DNA from 2 places in the Marinospirillum alkalitolerans genome. Region 2 is predicted to be linked to the other one. Evidence: predicted binding sites of a transcription regulator. Region 2 holds the regulator's gene; the other holds the start of a gene.
What was found. The regulator PhoB, encoded in region 2, activates phosphate uptake and scavenging genes when phosphate is short. The targets are predictions, from matches to a motif close to TGTCATANNNNTGTCANA.
Positions count from the first base shown of each region.

Region 1: a site for PhoB is predicted at 2,055-2,072, ahead of V6U78_RS00160 (putative 2-aminoethylphosphonate ABC transporter substrate-binding protein). Genes of this name have one in related genera too.

Region 1 is NZ_JBANFI010000001.1:30,532-34,909, forward strand. Features, by position in the region: gene dauA (C4-dicarboxylic acid transporter DauA) at 1-1,059, opposite strand, end outside; gene V6U78_RS00155 (UTRA domain-containing protein) at 1,279-1,992, shown strand; gene V6U78_RS00160 (putative 2-aminoethylphosphonate ABC transporter substrate-binding protein) at 2,117-3,151, shown strand; gene V6U78_RS00165 (putative 2-aminoethylphosphonate ABC transporter ATP-binding protein) at 3,162-4,274, shown strand; gene V6U78_RS00170 (putative 2-aminoethylphosphonate ABC transporter permease subunit) at 4,271-4,378, shown strand, end outside.
Region 2 is NZ_JBANFI010000002.1:134,838-139,215, reverse strand. Features, by position in the region: gene V6U78_RS03600 (response regulator) at 1-37, shown strand, start outside; gene phoR (phosphate regulon sensor histidine kinase PhoR) at 34-1,320, opposite strand; gene phoB (phosphate regulon transcriptional regulator PhoB) at 1,335-2,024, opposite strand; gene V6U78_RS03585 (DUF4426 domain-containing protein) at 2,245-2,712, shown strand; gene rdgB (RdgB/HAM1 family non-canonical purine NTP pyrophosphatase) at 2,789-3,397, shown strand; gene hemW (radical SAM family heme chaperone HemW) at 3,405-4,378, shown strand, end outside.

The DNA.
Region 1 (4,378 bases), on a different contig from region 2:
ATGGATAACGGCTGCCAGTGGAGAGTGCCCACCGGCGCGGACATTGGCCGCAGTCCGTGCCAAGGCCGCCGTGGCCGTGATGCCGCCAAAAAACGGGGCGACCAGATTCCCCAGTCCCTGACCAACCAGTTCCGCATTCGGGTTATGGCGGCTGCCTGTCAGCGAGTCAGCGACCAAGACACATAGCAGGGATTCAATCGCGCCGAGCAGCGCAATCGTCAAGGCAGCGGGTAGCAGGGCTTGGATTAAGTCCCAAGAGAAGCCGATGGGCTCACCTTGTGCATTCGGGTAATCCCAAGGCCAGCTCAATTGTGGCGCAAAGGGTGGAATGCCTTGCCCTGAGAGTTCGCCCTGCTGCCAGCTAAACTGATCGCCCAGCAGTTGTGGTGCAAAATCTGCAAAGAGCTGTGGGCCAAGCAGCGCTAAGCCCGTGCCGAGTGCCAGCGCAGGCAGATGTCCAGGCAAGGGGGTTTTCAATCTTGGCCAGAGGATTAAGCAGCCCAGGGTGACGAGTCCGATACTGGCATCGGCCCAATGAATGTGAGGCAGCTGTTGCACAAAGGTCAGCAGCTTGATGAAAAAGTGGTCGCTGTTTTCCATTGCGGCCAAGCCAAAAAAATCCTTGAGCTGTAAGCTGGCAATGACAATGGCAATACCGCTGGTAAAGCCCAGAATCACCGGAGCGGGAATAAACTGGATCAGCCGCCCCATCTTCAGCAAGCCCATCACCAGTAGAATCACACCGGCCATCAAGGTGGCCATCAACAGCCCGCCTAAGCCAAATTGCTGGGTGACTGGCAACAGGAGTACGATAAAAGCCGCCGTCGGGCCGCTGATGGAATAGCGCGAGCCACCAGAAAGAGCAATCACCGCGCCGGCGATCATGGCGGTATAAAGACCATGCTGGGGCGGCACGCCACTGGCAATCGCCAGCGCCATGGCCAGCGGAATGGCAATAATGCCCAGGGTGATGCCTGCGAGCAGATCCGCGCGTAAATGTTGCAAGGTGTAGCCCTGACGAAAGGTCTCGCGCAAGGCCGTGGCAAAAGGAAGGGACATCACGACTCCAGAGGCAGGGAGGTGGGTCAAAGGCAATGGCTGCACTTTGAGGTGCAGAGCCGTCATCTCCATCATCCTAAGCCAAGCCGGCAGAGCTTGTCATTCCGACTTAAGCACTGGACGCGGTCTTGGTGCGTGCTTGTCTGGCATCAAAAAGTCAGCTTGAGCAGGAAAAGGCGTAGAATAGTCAGCCTTATTTCTGAGCGAGAGGATGCTCTTGTGGCTGCACCTGCTTTTTATCTCACTCTTCGGGATGCCTTGCTGGATTTGATTCAGCGAGATCAACTTCCCCGCCCTGGCTGCTTGCCTGCCGAGCGCTGGCTGGCTGAGCACTTTCAGACGACACGGGTGACACTCCGTCAGGCGTTGACCCAGCTGGAAAGCGAAGGGGTGATCTATCGTCAGCATCGCAAAGGCTGGTTTGTTGCCCCAAAAAAACTGGTCTATGAACCTGTGCAGGATGTCAGCTTTACGCGCTATGTCACGGCGCAAGGGCGGGTGCCGCAAACCGAGGTCTTGGGCTTTGTGCAGCTTGCCGCTGAAGAAAGAATCGCACATCAGCTAGAACTCCAGCCAGGTGATCCAGTGTATCGCCTGATACGTCGTCGCTTTATCGATCAGCGTCTTGTTCTGGTTGAGCGGGTGTGGATGAATGCGCGTTATTTGCCCCAACTTGAGCAACAGCGTTTTGATCAATCCCTGTGGCGGGTTTTTGAAGAGGTGTATGGCATCCAGTTGATCGATAAACAAATTACGCTCACGCCAACGGCCTTGCAGCATGAGGAGGCCGCCGCCTTGTGTGTGACGCCTGGTAGCCCAGGCTTGTACATCACACGTCGCAGTGCAACGGCTCAGGGCGAGGTGATTGAATATGATGAAGAATACTGGCTGCAGGATGTGATGACGGTTCGGATTACCACTCAGCATGCCTGAGACCACCTGCGCTGAAGCGGAAGGATGGCTGTAAGCGCGGCGGCATGGAAGCTTCAATAAAGTGTCACGGCGCTGTCATGGGGGCGGGCTAGATTGTTGGTCTAGACCAACATGGGAGGCCAGGATGAAAACTTTACCTTTATTGAAAAAATGCCGACAAGCCCTGCTGGGCGCCACACTGTTATTGGGCGCCAGTGCCGCTGCAGCTGTCACTGAACTGACTGTCTATACCGCTCTCGAATCTGATGATCTGCAAAAATATGCCCAGCGCTTTCAGCAGGCCAACCCAGATATACGTATACGTTGGGTGCGCGATTCCACCGGCGTAATGACCGCTCGCCTACTTGCAGAAAGAGACAATCCACGCGCTGATGTGATCTGGGGCTTAGCGGCAACCAGTTTGCTGATTCTGGACGACGAAAATCTGCTCCACCCCTATGCGCCTCAAGGTGTCGAACTGCTAGAGCCGCGTTTTGTGAGCCAGCAGACACCGCCGACTTGGGTGGGGATGGATGCCTGGGTTGCTGCGATTTGCTACAACACCATCGAAGGTGCGCGTCGTGGTATCCCGCGTCCGACCAGCTGGGAAGATCTCACGCGTCCTGAATACCGTGGTCAGGTGATTATGCCTAACCCGAGTTCTTCCGGCACTGGCTACCTGGATGTGGCGAGCTGGATGCAGCTTTGGGGTGAAGAACAAGGCTGGGATTATATGGATCGCCTGCATCAGAATATCAGCCGCTATACCCACTCAGGTTCAGCCCCTTGTAATTTGGCTGCATCAGGTGAGGCGGTCGTCGGTGTGTCCTTTGCCTTCCGTGCTGCACGTCTGAAAACGCAGGGCGCACCTGTTGAAGTGGTCTTTCCTTCTGAAGGCCTAGGCTGGGATATGGAAGCCGCAGCGATAGTGCGTGGCACACCACGGCTTGAGGCAGCACAAAGACTGATGGATTGGGCGGTAACGCGTGAAGCGAATGAGCTCTATAACGAGGGCTATGCGGTGGTGGCCATGCCGGGAGTGGCGCAGCCCTTGCCTAACTATCCTACCGATATCATTGATCGCATGATTGATAACGACTTTAGCTGGGCCGCATTGAACCGAGATCGTATTCTGCGCGAGTGGCAGCGCCGTTACGATGGTAAAACGGAACGTCGTTAAGGAGAGACTGATGAATGCGCTCAACCCTTCTTTTGCTTCGCTCCTTCAACCTGTCTCCAGCTGCTTGCAGCTGGAACAGATTGCCAAGCACTTTGGTGATTTTACCGCCCTGCACCAGATCGACCTTCAGGTAGAAGAAGGTGAATTTATCTGCTTTCTTGGCCCTTCAGGCTGCGGAAAGACCACGCTTTTGCGTGCGATTGCTGGATTAGAACCACAAAGTGCAGGTCGTATGTTGCAACAAGGGCGGGATATTACCCATCTACCGCCTGAGCAGCGCGACTTTGGCATCGTCTTTCAGTCCTATGCGCTCTTTCCCAATCTCAGCGTGTTTGACAATATTGCCTATGGATTGCGTAATCAGCGCCAGCCTAAAGCTCGGATTCAACAGCGAGTGCAAGAGCTGCTGGAGTTGATTGGCCTGGAAGCCGCAGTGCATCAGTTTCCAGCGCAGTTATCTGGCGGTCAGCAGCAGCGTGTGGCGCTGGCGCGTGCTTTGGCGACCGAGCCGAGCCTGCTCTTGCTTGATGAGCCTCTTTCTGCACTGGATGCCTGTGTGCGCGTACACCTGCGTCAGCAGCTCAAGAAGCTGCAGCGTGATCTAGGTGTCACCACGATTATGGTGACCCATGATCAAGAAGAAGCACTGACACTGGCCGATCGTATTGTGGTGATGAATCAGGGCTGCATTGAGCAGATCGGGACGCCACAAGAGATCTATCAGCGTCCAGCCAATGCTTTTGTGGCCAGCTTTGTTGGGCGCATGAATCTGCTCACAGTGGAAGCCATCAGTGATCGGGCGATCAGGCTGGGTGAGCAGCAGATGGACCTGAATCGAGCGCATGGTGTTCCCGTGGGGGAGCAGGCTTGTTTAGCGATTCGCCCAGAAGCCATCCAGTTGCAACCTCCAACCGATCAGGTCGCCTATAGGCTGCAGGCTAGAGTCAATGAAGTGGAATTTCTCGGTGCTTTTGTCCGTCTGCATCTGGTTTTAACTCAGCATCAGGCGGAATTGCAGTTCGACCTGCCACTGGGGGTCGGTTGCACCTTTCAGCCGCAGACACGGCTCGACCTTTATTGGCCGCAAGATCAGCTGCAAGTCTTTGCTGGAGAAGCCAGATGAGTCGTCAGTCGCTGTCTTCTCCTTCTGCCATGCTGGGCACGATGCGGCTGACTTGGTTCAGTGAAAAAAGTCTGAGCCTGATGCTGCTTCTGCTGGCGCTGCTC
Region 2 (4,378 bases):
GAAGTTTGATCAACTGCTGAATGCGCCTCAGGGTTAATCCAGCAAGCCAGCGATGCGCTGGGCCGGGAAATGGCAGCAGAAGCGGCTGCCTTCACCGGGTCGGCTCTCGATGGTCAGCTGGGCACCGTGGCGTAGTAAAACATGCTTGACGATGGCCAGCCCAAGCCCTGTTCCGCCAGTGCTGGTGGAGCGCCCTGGATCAACACGATAAAACCTTTCTGTTAAACGCGCTAAATGGCGCGCTTCAATGCCAGGCCCATGATCTTGCACGATCAGCTGCCCTCCTCCCTGCTCATCGTCTTCCCAATAGATCTCGATGCTGGTGCCCGCTGGGGTGTATTTGACGGCGTTGAAGACCAGATTAGAGAAGGCGCTACGCAGCTCCTTTTCAGAGCCATATAAAGGTCGATCGCTGAGGAGATGCAGCTGAATCGGGTGCTGCTGCTCTGAGAGTGCCAGGGCATCAGTGCGAATACTCTCCAGCAGAGGCCGTAGCTGTAAGGGTTCCTGCTCGTATTCGACCTCAGTTGTTTCAAGGCGCGACAGCATCAGCAGATCTTCGACCAGGTTTTCCATCCGTTTGGCCTGCTGGCCCATCAGCTTCAGGCCGCGCTGCCATTTAGGAGCAAGATCATGCAAATGATCGCTGAAGGTTTCGAGATAGCCAGATAAAACCGTCAGGGGGGTGCGTAGCTCATGCGAGACATTGGCGATAAAATCTTGCCGCATGCGTTCAAGACGCTGCATTCTGGTAAAGTCTCTGACCAACAGCAGGCGCTCATTGGCACCAAAAAGCGTAATATGAAACTCCAGCGTCCGATCATCGGCCAAAGGAGAGCGGATCACCAGTGGCTCCTGATAATGCTGCTGCTCAAAGTAATCAATAAAACGGGGTTCACGCACCAGGTGGGTAATGGGCTGCCCAAGATCACTGGGTTGGCTGAGCCCCAGTAGCTGCTCAGCAGCCTGATTCCACCATTCCAGATCCCCAGCCTTATCCAGCATCACGACGCCATCACGCAAGGCCTGACCTGAATCCTGAATGCGATCCAAAAGCTCACGCAGTTCTTGCTGCTGAGCCTGCTGTAAGCGCTGCTGATGATAAAGGCGATCCAGCACCTGCCCCCACAGACCGCTGGCCTCGGGCGGTTCTGCCTCGGGTGAAGCCAACCAGCGCATCAAGCGACTCAGCGACCAGAGATGCTGGCAGAGTAAGGCTGCCAGTGTCAGACACAGTGCCAGCCAGAGATGGCCGAGCGCCCAGCCCAGCAGACCGGCCGCCAGTAACCAGCCGCCAGTGCGTTTCAGTTCATGAGTCAAGAGAGAGCGCACTGCTAGATTTGCGTTGAAAAGCGATAGCCAGTACCGCGTACAGTTTGGATCAGCACATCATGCTCGCTGCCTAGCGCTTTGCGCAAACGACGAATATGCACATCGACTGTGCGCTCTTCGACATAGACATTGCCGCCCCAAACCTGATCGAGCAGCTGGCTACGCGTATAGGCGCGCTCTTGGTGGGTCATGAAAAATTGCAGCAGACGAAACTCGGTAGGGCCGACTTCCAATGGCTGGCCATGAGAGGTCACGCGATGGCTGATCGGATCAAGGCGCAGCCCATTCACTTCGACTGGGTCTTCGACGCCAGCGGGTGTGCTGCGTCGTAATACGGCCTTGATGCGGGCAACCAGCTCACGCGGTGAGAAGGGTTTGGTGATGTAATCATCTGCGCCTGCTTCTAGGCCTTGAATTTTGTTATCCTCTTCACTGCGTGCCGTGAGCATCATGATCGGGATTTCAGCGGTCGTCGGTTCTCTTTTCAGGCGACGCGACAGCTCAATACCGCTGGTGCCGGGCATCATCCAATCGAGTAGAATGAGGTCTGGATGGTGATCCACGATCAAACTATGGGCTTCTTGGGCATTGGCCGCTTCTAAATAGTCAAAATCGGCCATTTCAAGCGCCACAGCGAGCATTTCGCGGATAGGGGCTTCATCATCAACGATCAGAATCTTTTTTTGGCTCATACTGGCATCTCGTCATCTGTGGCTGCCAAAGTGATGGCAGATTTGATTGCATGCGTATTACAACCTGAATAAATGACACTAAGATGACAGCATAACCAGAAAATGTCGCCATTTGTTCATTGATTCACAATAAAAGTGCCCAGAAGGTGTCATTCGTTGCCTCAGCGCCTTTCGCGCCCACGTCGACGCACAACAGGCACTCTTTCAGAGGAGAAAAACCATGATCTCGCGCTTGTTCAACCTGGCCCCTGTTGTGATGGCTGGTGCTTTATGGCTACTCAGCGCATCCGTGTGGGCACAGAACACCAATGTGGAGCGTGTGGGTGAGTATGTGATCTATTACGATGTGATGCCGACTCCCTTTCTAGAGCCGCATATTGCTCAGGCCTATCAGATTACACGTAGTCGCGGTGTGGGCCTGATGCGAGTCTCTGTGGTGCGTGAGCGAGCTGATGGGCAGCGTGAGCCAGTGCAGGCGCGGGTTTCTGGTCATGCTTCCACGCTGGCCGGTCAGCTCTCCAGCTTGAATTTTCGCAACGTCCAGGCAGGACAGGAAGGCTATAGTGCCGCAGTGGCCAGCTTTCGCTATCAGCATGATGAACCCCTGCGCTTTGATTTGATGGTGCACTATGCCAATGGCCAGCCTGCACAGCGCCTGCAGTTTTTGCGGCGTTTATATATTGATTAATCAGTTTTTTTCTTCGCCGCTCAATGAAGAGATGCGGCGTTATTTTATTGATTGATTTCTTGTTGATGAGATCCCCATGCAAAAGAATGCAACTCTTGTTTTGGCCAGTGGTAATGCTGGCAAGTTGGCTGAGTTTAGCCAGATTCTGCAGCCTCTAGGTTGGCAGGTGCGTCCACAGGCGGATTTTTCTATCCCTGATGCCGATGAAACTGGCCTCACCTTTGTGGAAAATGCATTGATTAAAGCACGTCATGCTGCCCAGCTCAGTGGTTGTGCGGCGCTGGCCGATGATTCAGGTTTAGAGGTGGATGCCCTGAAGGGCGCACCGGGGATTTATTCCGCGCGCTTTGCTGGTCCTGGTGCGCAGGATGCACAGAACAATGCGCTGCTATTGGAGCGTCTGGCGGCTTATCCTGAAGCCCAACGCACAGCGCGCTATTGGTGTGTGCTGGTGTTGATGCGTCATGCTGAGGACCCAACGCCGATCATTGTGCAGCAAAGCTGGTCAGGGCGGATTCTGACGGCACCCCAAGGCACCGGCGGCTTTGGCTATGACCCGCTCTTTTGGTTGCCTGATTTACAGATGACCGCCGCTGAACTGAGTGCAGCAGAAAAGAACCGCTTATCGCATCGTGGTCGTGCGCTGCAAGCACTCCTGTCGGAGTTGCACAAGCGTGAGGGATAACCAGCTGATGCACTTGCCACCGCTCTCTCTTTATATTCATCTGCCTTGGTGTGTGCGCAAGTGCCCCTACTGTGACTTTAACTCCCATCAGCTCAAAACCAATACCTCAGGCTTGCCAAGCCTCAGCGCCGAGTTGGAGGCCAATTATGTGGCGGCACTCTTGGCTGATTTAGCCGCGGATCTGCGTGCCTGGCCGGAGTTGATTGAACGTCCTGTCATGTCGGTGTTCTTTGGTGGTGGCACTCCCAGCTTGATGTCGCCTGCTGGCTATGCGCGGCTTTTTGATGGGCTAGAGCGTCAGCTGACTTTTGATGCAGATTGTGAGGTGACGCTGGAAGCCAATCCCAGCAGTGTTGAGCAGGCGCGCTTTGAGGGCTATCGAGCGGCAGGCATTAATCGTTTGTCCATCGGTGTACAGAGTTTTCAACAGCGCCAGCTGGCGCTGCTTGGTCGAGTCCATTCGAGCGCTCAAGCCTATGAGGCGATTGCCGCGGCCCATCAGGCGGGTTTTGATCGAGTGAATATCGATTTGATGCATGGTTTGCCTGAGCAGAGTCCAGAGGGCGCTTTGGATGATTTACGCACGGCCTTGTCCCTGGCACCCAGTCATCTTTCTTGGTATCAGCTCACCTTGGAGCCGAACACTGTTTTTTATCGCCAGCCGCCCGTGCTGCCTGAAGAAGATATTCTGGTGGAGATTCAAGATGCTGGGCAGGCGCTGATTCTTGAAGCAGGCTATCAGCACTATGAGGTTTCTGCCTACGCAAAGCCAGGGCAGCAGGCGCGCCATAATCTGAACTACTGGACTTTTGGGGATTACCTTGGGCTGGGTGCGGGTGCTCATGGCAAGCTGAGTCGCTGGGATGATCAAGCCGCTGGTGGGCTGATGATTGAGCGCCGTTGGAAGACGCGTCAGCCCGAGGCCTATTTGGCTCGCCATCAGTCGTCAAATAACTTATCCACAATACTAGCTAAGGATGA